DNA from 3 places in the Inquilinus sp. OTU3971 genome. Region 2 is predicted to be linked to each of the others. Evidence: riboswitches for the same ligand, from Rfam matches in the RefSeq annotation. Region 2 holds a riboswitch; each other region holds the start of a gene.
What was found. A riboswitch is a leader RNA that binds a small molecule or an ion and turns the genes downstream of it on or off. The one in region 2 is predicted to bind cobalamin.
Positions count from the first base shown of each region.

Region 1: linked by a shared signal. The riboswitch ahead of AAHM41_RS26570 (CbtB domain-containing protein) and the one ahead of AAHM41_RS22305 (aromatic ring-hydroxylating oxygenase subunit alpha) in region 2 are both predicted to bind cobalamin.
Region 3: linked by a shared signal. The riboswitch ahead of AAHM41_RS35345 (ABC transporter substrate-binding protein) and the one ahead of AAHM41_RS22305 (aromatic ring-hydroxylating oxygenase subunit alpha) in region 2 are both predicted to bind cobalamin.

Region 1 covers NZ_JASATH010000126.1:6,909-12,522, reverse strand. Annotated here, with positions in the region: gene AAHM41_RS26585 (DUF1287 domain-containing protein) at 1-110, shown strand, start outside; gene gph (phosphoglycolate phosphatase) at 144-776, shown strand; gene AAHM41_RS26575 (CbtA family protein) at 781-1,551, opposite strand; gene AAHM41_RS26570 (CbtB domain-containing protein) at 1,563-1,781, opposite strand; cobalamin riboswitch at 1,813-1,964, opposite strand; gene AAHM41_RS26565 (SDR family oxidoreductase) at 2,180-2,932, shown strand; gene AAHM41_RS26560 (cupin domain-containing protein) at 2,964-3,380, shown strand; gene AAHM41_RS26555 (histidine phosphatase family protein) at 3,439-4,104, shown strand; gene msrA (peptide-methionine (S)-S-oxide reductase MsrA) at 4,188-4,799, shown strand; gene AAHM41_RS26545 (endonuclease III domain-containing protein) at 4,804-5,493, opposite strand.
Region 2 covers NZ_JASATH010000093.1:26,238-30,335, forward strand. Annotated here, with positions in the region: gene AAHM41_RS22300 (hybrid-cluster NAD(P)-dependent oxidoreductase) at 1-986, opposite strand, end outside; gene AAHM41_RS22305 (aromatic ring-hydroxylating oxygenase subunit alpha) at 998-2,248, opposite strand; cobalamin riboswitch at 2,367-2,579, opposite strand; gene AAHM41_RS22310 (haloacid dehalogenase type II) at 2,780-3,502, shown strand; gene AAHM41_RS22315 (Lrp/AsnC family transcriptional regulator) at 3,531-4,016, shown strand.
Region 3 covers NZ_JASATH010000230.1:6,186-11,799, forward strand. Annotated here, with positions in the region: gene rarD (EamA family transporter RarD) at 1-322, shown strand, start outside; gene rpsD (30S ribosomal protein S4) at 378-992, opposite strand; gene AAHM41_RS35335 (ABC transporter ATP-binding protein) at 1,140-1,904, opposite strand; gene AAHM41_RS35340 (FecCD family ABC transporter permease) at 1,901-2,935, opposite strand; gene AAHM41_RS35345 (ABC transporter substrate-binding protein) at 2,932-3,957, opposite strand; cobalamin riboswitch at 3,995-4,225, opposite strand; gene AAHM41_RS35350 (restriction endonuclease) at 4,752-5,614, opposite strand, start outside.

The DNA.
Region 1 (5,614 bases), on a different contig from region 2:
GCACCAGCGGGGCGCCGCTGGTGGTCCACAACATCGGCGGCGGGACCCGGCTGGAGGATCGGCTGCTCGACTTTCCGGTCACCGGCCGCTACCGCTTCATCACCGGCTAGGCCGGCGCGGATTCCACAGCAGGCAGACCCGGCATGAAGGCCGCCATCTTCGATCTCGACGGCACGCTGGTGGACAGCGCGCCGGACATCGCCCATGCGGTCAACCGCATGCTGGCCGACCGCGGCGCCCCGGCCCAGGAAGTGGCCTTCATCGAGACCCTGGTGGGGGAGGGGGCGCGCATGCTCGTGGTCAAGCTGCACCGCGCGCTGGGCCTGCCGGAAGAGGATGTCGACCGCGACACCCGGATCTATCTCGACCACTACGCCGCCCGGCCGGTGGCGGAGTCCCGGCTCTATGCCGATGCGGCGACGGCGCTGCCGGCGTTGAAGGCCGCGGGCATCCGGCTCGGAATCTGCACCAACAAGCCGCAGCGGCTGGCCGAGCAGGTGCTCGACCGGCTCGGGCTGCTGCAGCATCTGTCCGCGGTCGTCGGCGCCGACACCACGCCGCATGTGAAGCCGGACCCGCGGCCGCTGCTGCACACGCTCGAGGCGCTGGGCGTGGCGCCGGGCGAGACGGTCTATGTCGGCGACACCGGCATCGACCTGGCCTGCGCCCGGGCGGCCGGGGTGCCCTGCCGGATCGTCGACTGGGGCACCGGCCCGGCCGTGCCGGTCGAGGACTCGGCGCGGCTGGGCCGCTTCGCCGACCTGCTGCCGGCGTAGAGGGTCAGCGGGACAGCGCGAACCGCCCGCCGGTGGTGCGGCGGGCGAGGGACCGTTCGGCCAGGGCGCCGAACCCCAGGCCGATGGTGGTCCACAGCACCGCATGCATGCCCAGCGAGGCGATCCGGAACTGCCACAGCAGGTCGGCGGGGAAGCCCTCCGGCACCTCGTTCACCACCGGCAGGGCTAGTTGGGCGACGACGATGATGGCGATATAGACTGCCCCGGCGATCATGCCGGCCGCCCAGCCGCCATGGCGCCGGGCCAGGCCGAGGGCGAGGTTGACCGCCAGCACCAGGGCCGCGACCGAGATCGCCAGCATGATGAAGAACAGCGTCGTGCGCTCGCCGATCGTGTCCGGGTTGCCGACCGCGGGCGGGTTGCCTGGATATTTCAGCCCGGGCACCACCACCAGCGCGATGAAGGCGGCGAGCGCCAGCAGCGCCGCGGTGGCGCGGGCGTCGAGTCGGCCGACCCGGCCATAGGTGAAGGCGAAGACCAGAGCGAACAGCCCGCCGATGGCGGCGCCGTACACGACCGCACCGGTCGCCAGGCCCAGCCCGGCCTGGGTCTCGCGGCTGACCAGCTCGGGCTCCTCCGCCTCGGCGGTGGCCGAAGCCGCGGCGTCCCCATGCTCATGCGAATGGCCCAGCGTCCCTTCGAGGGCGATGGCCCGGTCCACCTGGGGTTCGCCGAAGATCCGGGCGAAGCCGAAGGCGAGCAGCCCCGCCAGCACGCCGACCAGCATGCCGCGCAGCAGAAGGCTCCCAACCATGGCGGTTGGCCTCAGTGGCAGGGGAAGCCGAGCAGATGGCGGCCGTCATGCACGAATTCATGCACATAGCTGCCGGAGAAGATCGCGGTCGCGCCCTGCTCGGCGCCGACGAAATACACCGCCAGCAGCAGGATCAGCCCGGCGAACACCGCCCAGGGCAGCACCTCGCCGACCGGAATCGGACCGACGGGAATGGAAATCGGACGGGCCGTGGCGGTGATGTCGGACATGATAGCGCTCCCCTGGGATTCGCGTCCCGTTGATATGCACCCGGGCCATGACGGGGTCTGACTTCCGGAACCGCGTCGGCGACGCCGTCCCGGTCACAGTGGCGCGACCGTGCCGGATTTGCACCGGCTTCCGCATCCATGGCGAACCGGCTGCAGCATGGGTCGCGGCCTGCTTTCTGTCAATCGAAGCCGCGGCCCGCCCTCGCGGCCCCGAGGCCGACCTGTGCCAAGGTCGAGGATCGCCCATCCTTTGATGTATCGGACTACCCGTCGGCACAATGGTGGGAGGCGGTTGCGATCCGCGATCCTCCATCTCGTTTCCGGGCGCGGCCATGAGGTGAAGGGGGATGCTCCTCGACCGAGACGGCGCTCGATATTCTGTCCGCGAGAGGTGAACCATGAAGATCGTCGTCATCGGCGGCAGCGGGCTCATCGGTTCGCGCGCCGTCGATCTTCTGCGCGCATCGGGCCACGATGTCCTCGCCGCCTCCCCCAGCACCGGCGTCAACACCCTGACCGGGGAGGGGCTTTCCGAAGCGCTCGACGGCGCCGGGGTGGTCGTCGACGTCGCCAATTCGCCTTCGTTCGAACCCCAGGCCGTGCTCGCGTTCTTCGAGACCACCGGCCGCAACCTCCTCGCCGCCGAACGCACGGCCGGCATCCGCCATCACGTGGCGCTCTCCATCGTCGGCACCGACCGGATGCCCGACAATGGCTATTTCCAGGCCAAGGTGGCGCAGGAGAGGCTGATCAAAGCGTCTGGTGTGCCCTACACAATCGTGCGTGCCACCCAGTTCATGGAATTCCTCGGCGCCATCGCCGCGTCGAGCGTCGTGGACGGGGTAATCCGCCTGCCGGGCGGTCTCTTCCAGCCCATCGCCGCCGCCGATGTCTCGGCCATCGTGGCGGAGACCGCGATCGCCGCGCCGCAGGACGGCACCTTCGAAATCGCCGGCCCCGACCGGGCCCCCTTCGACCGCATCATCGCCCGCTATCTCGATGCCGTCGGCGACACCCGTCCCGTCGTGAGAGATCCCCAGGCCCGCTATTTCGGCGGCACGGTCGAGGAGACCTCGCTGGTGCCGCTCGGCGAGGCACGGCTCGGCCGCATCTCGCTCGACGCGTGGCTGCGCGACCATCGCCCCGCCTGACACCGGCATCGCCCGTCAAGGACATCCCGCCATGAAACACACCATTCTCGCAGCGCTTCTGCTCGCGATCCCCGCGAGCTCGGCCTTCGCCGAAGGTTCGGGCTCCAAGAACGCCAGGGTAACACTGGTCTACGAGCACGCCTTGCCGAACGTGCCCGGCAAGAGCCTCAAGGGCGTTCTCGTCGAATACGGGCCGGGCGGCTACTCGCCCGCGCACACCCATCCCAGATCGGCGCTGATCTATGCCACCGTGCTGGAAGGCGCCGTCAAGATGCAGATCAACCAGGGGCCGGTGCGCATCTACAAGGCCGGCGAGAACTTCACCGAGATGCCGGGCGACCATCACGGCGTCAGCGCCAATGCCAGCGAGACGGAGCCGTCCAAACTCCTTGCGGTCTTCGTCGTCAACACCGACGAAACGGAGCTGGTGATACCGGACCCGAAATGAGCATTGCCGTGTGGTCGTATCCCTGCCGCGGCCGGTGACCCCATAGGATCGGCTGCGGTTGGTTTGGGCGGGATCGAGCGATCTGCTGCCGATCGCCCTCGGGCTGTGCTTTGCTGGCGGCGAGCACCACCGCCGCCGAACGGTCCCGCCGATGCCGACCCGCCTGACGCTGATCTGCCACGGCGCCACCGCCGCCACCCGGTCCGGGGCGTTTCCCGCCGACGAGCCTTTGGAGGAGCGCACTTTGGCGCGTGCGGCCACGCTGAAGCCGATGATCCGGCGGGCCGACCGGGCCTGGACCAGCCCGGCGCTGCGGGCGCGGCAGACGGCGGCGGCGCTCGGGCTCGATGCCGTGGCGGAGCCGACCCTGCGCGACGTCGATTCCGGGCGCTGGGCCGGGCGCCGGCTGGAGGAGATCCAGGCCGAGGAGCCGGACGGCGTCATCGCCTGGCTGGCCGATCCGGAGGCCACACCGCATGGCGGCGAGGCGCTGTCGGCGCTGCTGGGCCGGGCCGCGTCCTGGCTCGACGCCCGGGCCGGCGACGGCGGCCACGGCATCGCGGTGACCCATGCGTCGGTGATCCGGGCGGCGATCCTGCATGCGCTGGAAGCGCCGGCGTCGTCCTTCTGGCGCATCGACATCGCGCCGCTGAGCCTGGCCGAGCTGAGCCATGACGGGCGGCGCTGGGCCTGGCGGGCCTCGAGCCTGCCCTCCGCCGGCTGAGGGGGCTTGTCCCGCCGAGCGGCCGATCTCACTTTGGGGAGCAGATCGCGCTTGCGGCCGCGCCCGGCCGCCGGAGACATTCCATGGCCCTGAAGATCGATCCCTGGTCCTTTCCCGCCCCCGAGCTGGACGCCGAAGAGCAGGGCCGCCGCTCGATCGTGCTGGGCGGCGGCTGCTTCTGGTGCACCGAAGCGGTGTACAGCCAGCTCGACGGCGTGCTGTCGGTGCGGCCCGGCTATGCCGGCGGCACTCGCGAGACGGCAGATTACCGCACCGTCTGCACCGGCACCACCGACCACGCCGAGGTGATCGAGGTGGCCTACGATGCCGGCAAGATCAGCCTGGGCCAGATCCTCAAGCTGTTCTTCTCGATCGCGCATGACCCGACCCAGAAGGACCGCCAGGGCAACGATGTCGGCCGCCAGTACCGCTCGGCGATCTTCTACGCCGACGAGGAGCAGAAGCGGGTGGCCGAGGCCTATATCGCCCAGATCCAGCGGGACCGGCTGTTCGACACGCCGGTGGTGACCGAGGTGGTGCCGCTGGAGGCCTTCTACGAGGCCGAGGCGTACCATCACGACTACGCCGCCCGGAACCCGAACCAGCCCTATATCCGGGCGGTCTCGACTCCGAAGGTCGAGAAGCTGAAGGCGGTGCATGGCGACCTGCTGAAACCGGCGGCCAAGGCGGGCTGACGTCTCACACCCCGCAACGCGGGCACAGGTCGCGCAGCGGGCAGGCGCCGCAGGCCGGGGCGTGGGCGGTGCAGATGGTCTGGCCCAGCAGCTTCATCAGCCGGTGGAGCTCGGCCAGATCATCGGCGTCCCACGCATCCGGCAGCTGGCGCATCAGCTGCTCATAGCCGGCGTCGTAATCGGCATCGAGCGGCAGCAGCCCCAGCCGGCCGCCGAGCCGCAGCAGATGCGTGTCGACGACCAGGGCGCGCCTGCGCAGCGTGCTGAAGTTCAGCACCGCGGCGGCGATCTTCGACCCGACTCCGGGCAGGCGGCGCAGCCATTGCATCGCCGCCTCCTCGTCCAGATCGGCCAGATGGTCGAGGCCGAGGCGGCCGGTGCAGGCGACGATCATGCGCAGGGCCTGGGGCAGCTGTTCCGCCTTCGGCTCCGCCAGGTTCACCGGCCAGATGATGCGCAGGATCGCGCGGGGCGACGCCTCACCCAGCCCGTCCCAGGACGGGTAGCGCCGACGCAGCTCCCGGAAGATGCGGCGCGCGACCTCGTCCCGGGTCTTGGAGCCGAGCATGCTGCGGACCAGCTGGCTGACCGGGTCGCGGCGCCGGCCGTCGCGCCGCGGCCCGAGCCGGGCCAGCAGCCGGTCCCGGATCCGGGGCAGCAGCGGGCGGTCGTCGAGAGCGAGGGAAAGCTGCATCGCGGGTCACCGTCCCATGGCTCAATTATGATATGAACAAATAGGGAACATTGCAATTGGGAAGCGATGCCTTGGCCGGTTCCGATGCGCATGGGATAACCGGTCTCCCCTCCGAGCCGAG
Region 2 (4,098 bases):
CCATTGTGCTCCATCCGCACCTCGCCCTTCAGCTTGCGCACCAGGCAGGTGCCGCACAGGCCCTGGCGGCAGGCGGTCGGGATGCGCAGGCCGCAACCTTCCGCCGCCTCCAGAACGGTCTGGCCCGGCAGCACCGCCGCCTTGCGGCCGGAGCGGGTGAAGGCGACCTGCATCCCCTCCCCGGCCGTCTCCGGCGGCGGCGCGATCGGGGATGCCACCGGCACCGGCGCCGGAGTGGCGCCGAAGCTTTCCTCGTGCCAGCGCGCCGAGGGCACGCCGAGCTCGCCCGCCACGTGCCGGGCGGCCTCCATGAACCGATCCGGGCCGCAGCAGAACACCGTCCGCCCGGCCAGGTCCGGGCACAGGGCGGAGAGCAGCGCCCGCTCCAGCCGGCCGCTGGCCCAGCCCTCGCCCGCCGGCGCGCCGGTGACGACGAAGCGCAGCCTGAGGCCGGACGCGACCTCGGCCATGTAGCCCAGCTCCGACCGGAACAGCAGGTCCTGCGGCCGCCGGGCGAAATGGACATAAACCACATCGGTCTGCGGCGCGGTGTCGAACAGCCAGCGCGCCATCGACATCATCGGCGTGGCGCCGCTGCCGGCCGACAGGAACAGGTAGCGCTCGGCCGGGTGGTCGAGCAGCGAGAAGCGGCCGGTAGGCCCGTGCGCCGTCAGCGCGTCGCCGACCTTGAGCCTGTCGAACAGCCAGCGCGTGGCGACGCTGCCCGGCTGCACCTTGGCGGTGATCTTGGCGTGGTGCGGCCGCGACGGGGTGGAGGCCAGGGTGTAGGTGCGCAGGACCGGCTCCGGCCCCGCCGGCAGCTCCAGCGTCACGAACTGGCCGGGGCGGTAGGAGAACCAGCTGCCGTCCTCCGCCTCGAAGCGGAAGGTGCGGACGTCCGGCGCCTCCTCGCGGATGCCGATGCAGCGCAGCCGCGTGGTCTTCGCGTTCCACAACTTGGGCGTCGCGCTCAGAGGGCCGGGCACGTCCTGCCGCCTCAGGCCACGTCGCGGATCGAGGTGGCGGCGGTGCCGCCGCCGAGCCGATGGGTGAGGGTGTCGGCATACCAGTCGACGAACTGGATCACCGCGCCCTCATGCATCCGCGAATACGGCCCGGGCTCATAGGCCGGGGACAGGATGCCGCGCTGGTTCTCCTCGACGATGCGGCGGTCCTCGTCATTGGTCGCGGTCCACACCTCGGTCAGCGCCTTGAGGTCGTAGTCGACGCCCTCGACCGCGTCCTTGTGCACCAGCCATTTGGTGGTGACCTCGGTCTCGGTCGGGCTGATCGGCAGGATGCGGAAGCTCAGCGCGTGGTCGGCCAGCAGGTGGTTCCAGCTGTTCGGGTAGTGGTACAGCAGCATCGAGCCGAGCTTGGTGGTCGGGAACTCGGCCAGCAGGCGGTTCACCGCCGGCTGGCCGCTCATGGTCATCGAATGGGCGTCGTTGATGAACGGCACCCGCATCACCCGATACTGCATGTCGTCCGAGATCTGGTAGCGGCTGGGCAGGCCGATCGCCTCGCAGCTCTGCCAGTGCTCGAGAATCTCCGGGTTCTCCTCCATCCCCTTCTGGCCGCTGGTCAGGGTCGGCTGGTCGGAGAAGACGCGGCACAGCTCCGGATGATTGCCGGAGCAGTGGTAGCATTCGCGGTTGTTCTCCATCACCAGCTTCCAGTTGCCGCGCTCGATGATGGTCGAGCTGTGGGCGACCTTGGCCTCGGCCAGGAAATGCGGCGCCATATAGGGCTCGACCATGCGCCGGAACGGCTCGAAGTCGCGCGGCTGCTCGGCCAGCGAGATGAAGATCCAGCCGCCGACCTCGTGGCATGCCACCGGCTTCAGCCCGAACTGCGCCGGGTCGATCGCATCCATCATGTCGCGGGCGAAGATCAGCTTGCCCTCGAGGTCGTAGGTCCACTGGTGGTAGGGGCAGACCAGCCGCGGGCGCGAGCCGCGCTCGTCGGTGCACAGGCGCGAGCCGCGGTGGCGGCAGACATTGTGGAAGGCGCGGATGGCGCGGTCGCGGCCGCGCACCACGATCACCGGATACTCGCCGATCTGCACGGTCAGGAAATCACCCGGCCGCGTCACCTCGCAGGCATGGCCGACGAACAGCCAGTCCTTGTAGAAGATGTGCTCCAGATCCAGCGCGAGATAGGCGGGGCTGGTGTAGAAATCCCGCTTCAGGCTGAAGCCCGGCGCGCGGGACAGCAGATCCATCAACATGGCCGAACGCGCTTCCATACCCGATCTTCTCCTCTGGGCACGGTCGCAGATGTGGCTTCCGGGTACGCGCCCCCGAGGACCGGCGACCGAACCGGACCCTCGCGAACATGCCCGCCGACCGCCCACCGCGATCATCGAGACAAACTCCCTCGAGGCTGGTTTCCGGGCTCCGGCGGGCTTCTTGGCCGGTGCGGCGCCTTCCCGGATCGCTCCAGTGGCCCCTGCCGCACCTTACACCGCCGTTACCGTTGCGGGGGCAGCGCCGGACTTCCACCGGCTTCCCAATTCTCCGATCCGCCGCTGCTCTGTTCCACAGCATCGGACCGGCACCTCTTGGCGGCGATCATGGCGCGACTCCGCGGCCCCGCACGCTCCAGAGCCGACACGCCATGACGCGGCTGCGACACGAGTCCCAGCCCCCGGCGACTCGGCATTTCCTGCTGCTGAGCGACCGCGCTGCGCCAGCCTCTGCCGCCGCCGGATGCGAATGCGCAGCCCCTGCCGGCACCGCCGGCGGACAATCGGGAAATCGAAACCGGAGGACGCATCATGACGCTGACCGATTTCAAGATCCTGACCTTCGACTGCTACGGCACGCTGATCGACTGGGAGACCGGCATGGTCAACGCGCTGGCACCGCTGACCGCCCGTGCCAAGCAGCCGCTGACCCGCGACCGGATCCTGGAGGCCCATGCCCGCCATGAATCGGCACAGCAGCGCTGGACCCCGGCGCGGCGCTACAGCGAGCTGCTGGCGATCGTCTACAAGCGCCTGGCCGAGGAATGGGGCGTGACGGCGAGCTGGGAGGAGGCGCTGGCCTATGGCCGCTCGATCAAGGACTGGCCGGCCTTCGCCGACACCGCCGGCGCGCTGCAGTACCTGAAGAAGTACTACAAGCTGGCCATCCTCTCGAATGTCGACAATGCCAGCTTCGCCCTCAGCAATGTCCGGCTGCAGGTCGAGTTCGACGCCGTCTTCACCGCCGAGGACATCGGCAGCTACAAGCCCGCTTCGCGCAACTTCGACTACATGCTGGAGAAGCTGGGCGGCATGGGCATCGCCCCGGGCGAGGTGCTGCACACGGCGGAGAGCCTGTTCCACGACCACGAGCCGGCGACGGCGGCGGGGCTGGCCACCTGCTGGATCCACCGCCGCCACGCCGAGGGCGGCTTCGGCGCCACCATGAAGCCGGCGACCGAGCCCAAGGTCGATTTCCGCTTCACCAGCATGGCGGAACTGGCAAAAGCTCACCAGGAGGCGCTGCGGGGCTGAGTCCCGCAGCCGATCGGACGAGGGCAGGATGGCGCCGAAGCTGGACCGGATCGACATCGCCATCCTGGCCCGGCTGCAGGCCGACGGGCGGATCACCAACGCCGCGCTGGCGGACGCGGTCGGCCTGTCGCCCAGCCCCTGCCTGCAGCGGGTGAAGCGGCTGGAGGCGGCGGGCTATATCGCCGGCTACGGCGCCCGCATCGCGCTGGCCAAGCTGACCGAGACCGTGACCGTGTTCACCGAGGTGACGCTGAGCGACCACCGGCGCGAGGATTTCATCCGCTTCGAGGCCGGGCTGGCGACGGTGGAGGAGCTGCTGGAGTGCCACATGGTCAGCGGCGGCTACGACTACCTGCTGCGCTTCCTGACCCGCAGCATCGCCCATTACCAGCAGGTGATGGAGGCGCTGCTGGACCGCCGTCTCGGCATCGAGAAGTACTTCAGCTACATCGTCATCAAGTCGCCGATCCTGCGCCAGGCCGCCCCGCTGCAGAAGCTGCTGCGGGGGGAGTAGGATCGATCATCAGAACAGAACCGCCTTTTTTCTTCCTCCCCCTCCCGCAGGGGGCTATCGGATTCACACATCTCATCCGCAC
Region 3 (5,614 bases), on a different contig from region 2:
CGCCGGCGCCTTCGGCCCGATGGCGGCCGGCGGCGAGGGCTGGGCGATGTCGCTGGCGATCATGGCCTCCGGCCTGATCACCGGCCTGCCGATCGTGCTGTACATGATCGGGGCGCGGCACCTGCCGCTGTCGACCGTCGGGCTGCTGCAATACCTGGCGCCGAGCATCAACCTGGTGCTGGCCACGCTGGTGTTCGAGGAGCCGCTGCGGCCGGCCACGCTGGTGACCTTCGCCTGCATCTGGGCCGGGCTGGCCCTGTTCACCTTCGACGCCACCCGGCGCGCGAGGATGCCGGTGGCTCCGCGCCACGGCGTCGGCTGATAACAAAAAGGGGCGCCCGGAGGCGCCCCTTTTCTCGTCGGACAGCCGGCTGAGATCAGCGGCTGTAGAACTCGACCACCAGGTTCGGTTCCATCTGGACCGGATACGGCACATCGGCCAGGGCCGGGCTGCGCACGATCTTGCCCTTGAAGGAGCCGTGGTCGACCTCGATGTAGTCCGGCACGTCGCGCTCGGAGGACGAGATCGCGGCCAGGATCACCGGCAGCTCACGCGACTTCTGCTTGATCTCGATCACGTCGCCGTCCTTGACCTGGTAGGAGGCGATGTTGAGGCGCTTGCCGTTCACCAGGACATGGCCGTGGTTGACGATCTGGCGGGCGGCGAACACGGTCGGGACGAACTTCATCCGGTAGACGACGGTGTCCAGGCGGCGCTCCAGCAGGCCGATCAGGTTCTCGCCGGTGTCGCCCTTGCGGCGCACGGCCTCTTCGAACAGGCGGCGGAACTGCTTCTCGCCGATGTTGCCGTAGTAGCCCTTCAGCTTCTGCTTGGACATCAGCTGCGTGCCGAAATCGGTCGGCTTCTTGCGCCGCTGGCCATGCTGGCCCGGGCCGTATTCGCGGTTGTTCAGCGGGCTCTTCGGACGGCCCCAGAGGTTGACGCCGAGGCGGCGGTCGATCTTGTGCTTCGAATTCAGGCGCTTGCTCACGCGCTCGATCCTCTCTCATGTTGTCCCGGTAGGCCCTGCCAACGGCAAGGCGGGGCGCCGGCTCGTGCGCCGGACCCACGTTCCCAGGAATGGAAGCGGTGAAAAACGCCATTCCGGCCCGGATGTCAAGCCCGAAGCCGGCTTCCGCTACCCCGGCAGGTAGTGGATATGGGGCCGGCCGTGATGCGGCGACCGTTCGACATGGGCGCGCACGCCGAACACCTCGCGGATCCGGGCCTGGGTCAGGATCTCCTCCGGCGCGCCGGCGCAGACCACCCGCCCGTCCCGCAGCAGCGCCACGGCGTCGCAGAACATGGCGGCCAGGTTGAGATCGTGCAGGGCGACGATGCTGGTGGCCGGCAGCCGGCCGACCAGCGCCAGGATCTCGAGCTGGTGCTGCACGTCGAGATGGTTGGTCGGCTCGTCCAGCAGCAGCTCGGTCGGCGTCTGGGCCAAGGCGCGGGCGATCTGCACCCGCTGCCGCTCGCCGCCCGACAAGGTGTGCCAGGACTGGCCGCGCTTGCCCTCCAGCCCGACCCGGCGCAGCGCCTCCTCCACCGCCGCGTCGTCGCGGTCGCCCCAGGGCGACAGCGGGCCGCGATGCGGGGTGCGGCCGAGCCGCACCACATCGAGCACCGTCACCTGCATGTCGGTCGCCGCCTGCTGCTCGACCAGGGCGACGCGGCGGGCGATGGCGGCGCGGGCCAGGCCGGCGATGTCGGCGCCGCCCAGGGTGATCACGCCGCTCTCCACCCGCCGCAGCCGGCAGATCAGGCGCAGCAGGGTGGATTTGCCGGCCCCGTTCGGGCCCAGCAGGCCAAGCATCCGGCCCGGCGCCGCCTCCAGCGTCACGCCGTCGACGATCATCCGGCCGCCGGCGGCCCAGCGCACGTCATGCGTCGCGATGGTCATGCCTCCCGCCTCGCCCGGTACAGCAGCACCGCGAAGGCCGGCGCGCCGAACAGGGCGGTGACCACGCCGATCGGCAGGATCTGCTGCGGGATGATGATGCGGGAGACGATGTCGGCCAGCACCATGAAGATGGCACCGATCATCGCCGTGGCCGGCAGCAGCCGGGCGTGGCCCGGCCCGACCAGGAAGCGCGCGGCATGCGGGATGACGAGGCCGACGAAGCCGACCGACCCGACGATGCTGACCATGGTCGCCGTCATCGCCGCGGTCGCCGCGAACAGCACCACTCGCACCCGAGTGACGGCGATGCCGAGCGAGGCCGCCGCGTCCGCCCCGAAGGTGAAGGCGTCGAGCGCGCGGGCGTGCAGGATGCACAGGACGAAGCCGGCCGCCGCGACCGGCATCGCGACCTGCACATCCGGCCAGCGCACCCCGCCGAGGCTGCCGAGCAGCCAGAACATCACGCCGCGCGCCTGCTCGGCACTGGCCGAGGTGGTAACGATGGTCGAGGTCAGGGCGTTGAACAGCTGCGATCCGGCGACGCCGGCCAGGATGACCCGGTCGACGCCGCCGCCAACCCCGGCCGCCAGCAGCGACACCAGGACGAAGGCGAGGACGGCGCCGATGAAGGCGCCGCCGGACAGCGAGACGGCGCCGCCGCCGAATCCCGCGATCATCACCGCGACGGCGCCGGTCGACGCCCCGGCGGAGATGCCGAGGACATAGGGCTCCGCCAGCGGGTTGCGCAGCAGCGCCTGCAGGATCGCGCCGGACAGGGCCAGCGCGGCGCCGCAGCAGGCCGCGACCAAAGCGCGGCTGAGCCGGTAGTCCCAGACTACGCCTTCCTGGATCGGGCTGAGCGCGAAGCCGGCGCCGAACAGCCGGTTGGCCAGCGCCTGGACGGTGGTGGCCAGGGGGATCGCCATCTCGCCGATCGACACGGCCAGGGCGATGGCCGCGACCAGCACCGCCAGGGACAGCACGGCCAGCAGGACGCGGACGCCCCAGCCGCCGCCGAGGAGCGGCCTCACCCCCCGAGCCCGAAGCTCTTGATGCCGCTGGCCACCGCCTCGATGCCGTCGACGGCGCGGATCGAAGGCTGCATCGCCTGCACGTCCATCACCACGAAGCGCTTGCCCCTGACCGCCTCCAGCCGGCTGGCCACCGGGTCGGTGGCGAGGAAATTCAGCTTCACCGCGGTGTCGTCGGCCGGGTAGCGGCGGCGGCTCATCTCCGCCATCACGATGATTGCGGGGTTGGCGGCGGCGATGCGCTCCCAGCTCACCAGCGGCCACTCCTCCTCGGTGGTGATGACGTTGCGGGCGCCGAGTTGCTGCAGGATGTAGGCCGGCACGCCGTTCTTGCCGGCGACGAAGGCCTCGCCCGCGACCTCCTTGCTGGAGAACCAGAACACCATCGGGACATTGCCGAGCCGGGCACCCGCCACCGAGGCGATGGCCGCGGCCTCGCGCCGCTGCAGCTCGGCCACCAGCGCCTCGCCCCGGTCGGCGACGTCGAAGATCCGCGCCAGGTCGCGGATCTCCTGATAGACGAGGTCCATGCTGAACAGCTGCTTGCGCACGCCGTCGCCGCCGCCGGAATTGTCCTTCTCGACGCAATCGGCCGGCGAGATGTAGGTCGGGATGCCGAGGCCGGCGAACTGCTCGCGGGTGCCGACCGAGCCCTGCGGCCCGACATGCCATTCGAACTGGGCCGTCACCAGCTCCGGCTCCTGCCCGACCACGGATTCGAAGCTGGGGTCGTTGTCGGCCAGGCGCGGGATCCTGGCGTTCGCCGCCTCATAGGCCGGCAGCACCGGACCGAACCAGACGGCCGTGCCGACGATGCGGTCGGCCAGGCCGAGCGACAGCAGGATCTCGGTGCTGCTCTGCCCGATCGACACGGCGCGTCGCGGGGCGTGGTCGAAGGTGACGTCGACGCCGCAGTTGCGGAGCGTCAGCGGATACTGCGTCGGGTCGGCCCACGCCGCCGGCGACAGGACGAGAAGCCCGGCCAGGGCCAGGGCACGCGAAGGGAAGGACCGGAACGCCATCACGAGAACCTCCTGCCCGGGCCACCCCGCCCGGGAAACGGATTGCGCTGCGACGGCAGGTCTCCTGGCTCGCGGATCATGGCTTCGCGCCTGCCTTCCCACCCGCGCCGCGGGCAGTGGCATGGCCCTTGAGGGGCCACGAGGACGCTCGGCGATCCGCTGACAGTTGCGGGGGCAGCCACGGATTCCGCCCCCCTCACACTCGATTGGGGGGCGCCACCGTGTTCCCTTTTGATCCCATGCGGGAACCGTCGCCGGACTGTGTATCAGCGGTGCCGAGAGCTGGTCAATCGAGGCGGATATCCCAAGCAGGGCGATCCGACGGAGGTGCCGCTGGATTGCCGCGCCCCTTCGGGGCTCGCAATGACGGTTTCATCTCCTTGGGCAGCCCCCAGCACCGGCGCTCAGTTGCTGTCCAGCTTCGGCGGCCTGGGCGGCGGCCTTGCGGGCGGCTCATCCGGCGTCGGTTTCGCGACTGGGGGTCGAGGGCGCTTCGGCTTCGCTGGAGGATCCAGGGTCTCGGGCCGGGCATAGGGGCGACAGCGGGTGCCCGCTCTCCTCGATCGCCCAGGGCTCGGCCTACCACAGGCTCCAGTCCGGCTCGACACGCAACCCTCGGCAGAAGCGGGCGACAACCTCGCCGATCGGGAGGTCGCCGACGTCCTGCCTGAACTCGTCCCTCCTTGAGCCGGTCGTCCAGCTCGAACACATGCCGCGGCGAGATGGTGCCCGGCCAGCGGCCCCGGCACCGCCGAGGCGCCACGAGGTCTCGCCAGACCGTAGGGTGGCCGGCGTCAGTCGTCCCCGGTGAAGAAGTCCTCGTCCAGCCGCTTGAACTCGATCGCCCGGCTGGTGCGGACGCCGACATTGTATTCGATCATCAGGTCGGCGAGGCGCTGGCCGTCGATCAGGATCACGCGCTGCGCGAGATGCTGGACGAAGTCCTTCGCCTGCTGGCTGAAGCTCGAGGTCGTGACGAAGACGCCCTTGGTCGCGCCACGCCCCACGAGACTGCCGACGAAGGCCTGGACTTCGGGCCGGCCGACCGTGACATCGGCGTAGCGCTTGGCCTGGATGTAGATGCGGTCGAGCCCCAGCCGATCCTCGTTGATCTCGCCGTCGACCCCGCCGTCGCCGCTGCGGCCCAACCGGGTGGCGGCGCTGCGATGCGAGCCGCCATAACCCATGGCGACCAGGAGATCGACGATCACCTGTTCGAAGAAGCTCGGGCTGTTCTGCAGGATGCGCTGCAGCAACTCGTCGCGCAGCGCCGCCTGCAGGGCGAGATGGGCGGCTTCGATCTGCTCTTCCGGTGTGGTCGAGGCCGTCGGCTCGGTGGCGGAGAGAGCGGCCTCGGGAGGCTCTCCGGCTTCGCCGGCCGCCGCCGCGCCACTGCGACGGAATTCCTGGAAGCTCGGGTACTGCAACAGCAGCTCGACGTCGATCCGCTCCGGGTTGCGCGCGAGCAGAACGCGCCCGGCCTCGCTGGCGACGAAGCGGCCGCGGCGGGGCGAATCGATCAGCCCGGCTTTGCCCATATAGAACTTCGCCCAGTGAATCCGGTTGTGCAGGATCTTCTGCCGGCCGCTGGGCAGAAGCTGGTCCCGCTCCTCCGTGGTCAGGCCGAATTCGTCGGCAATCTGGTCTTCGAGATCGG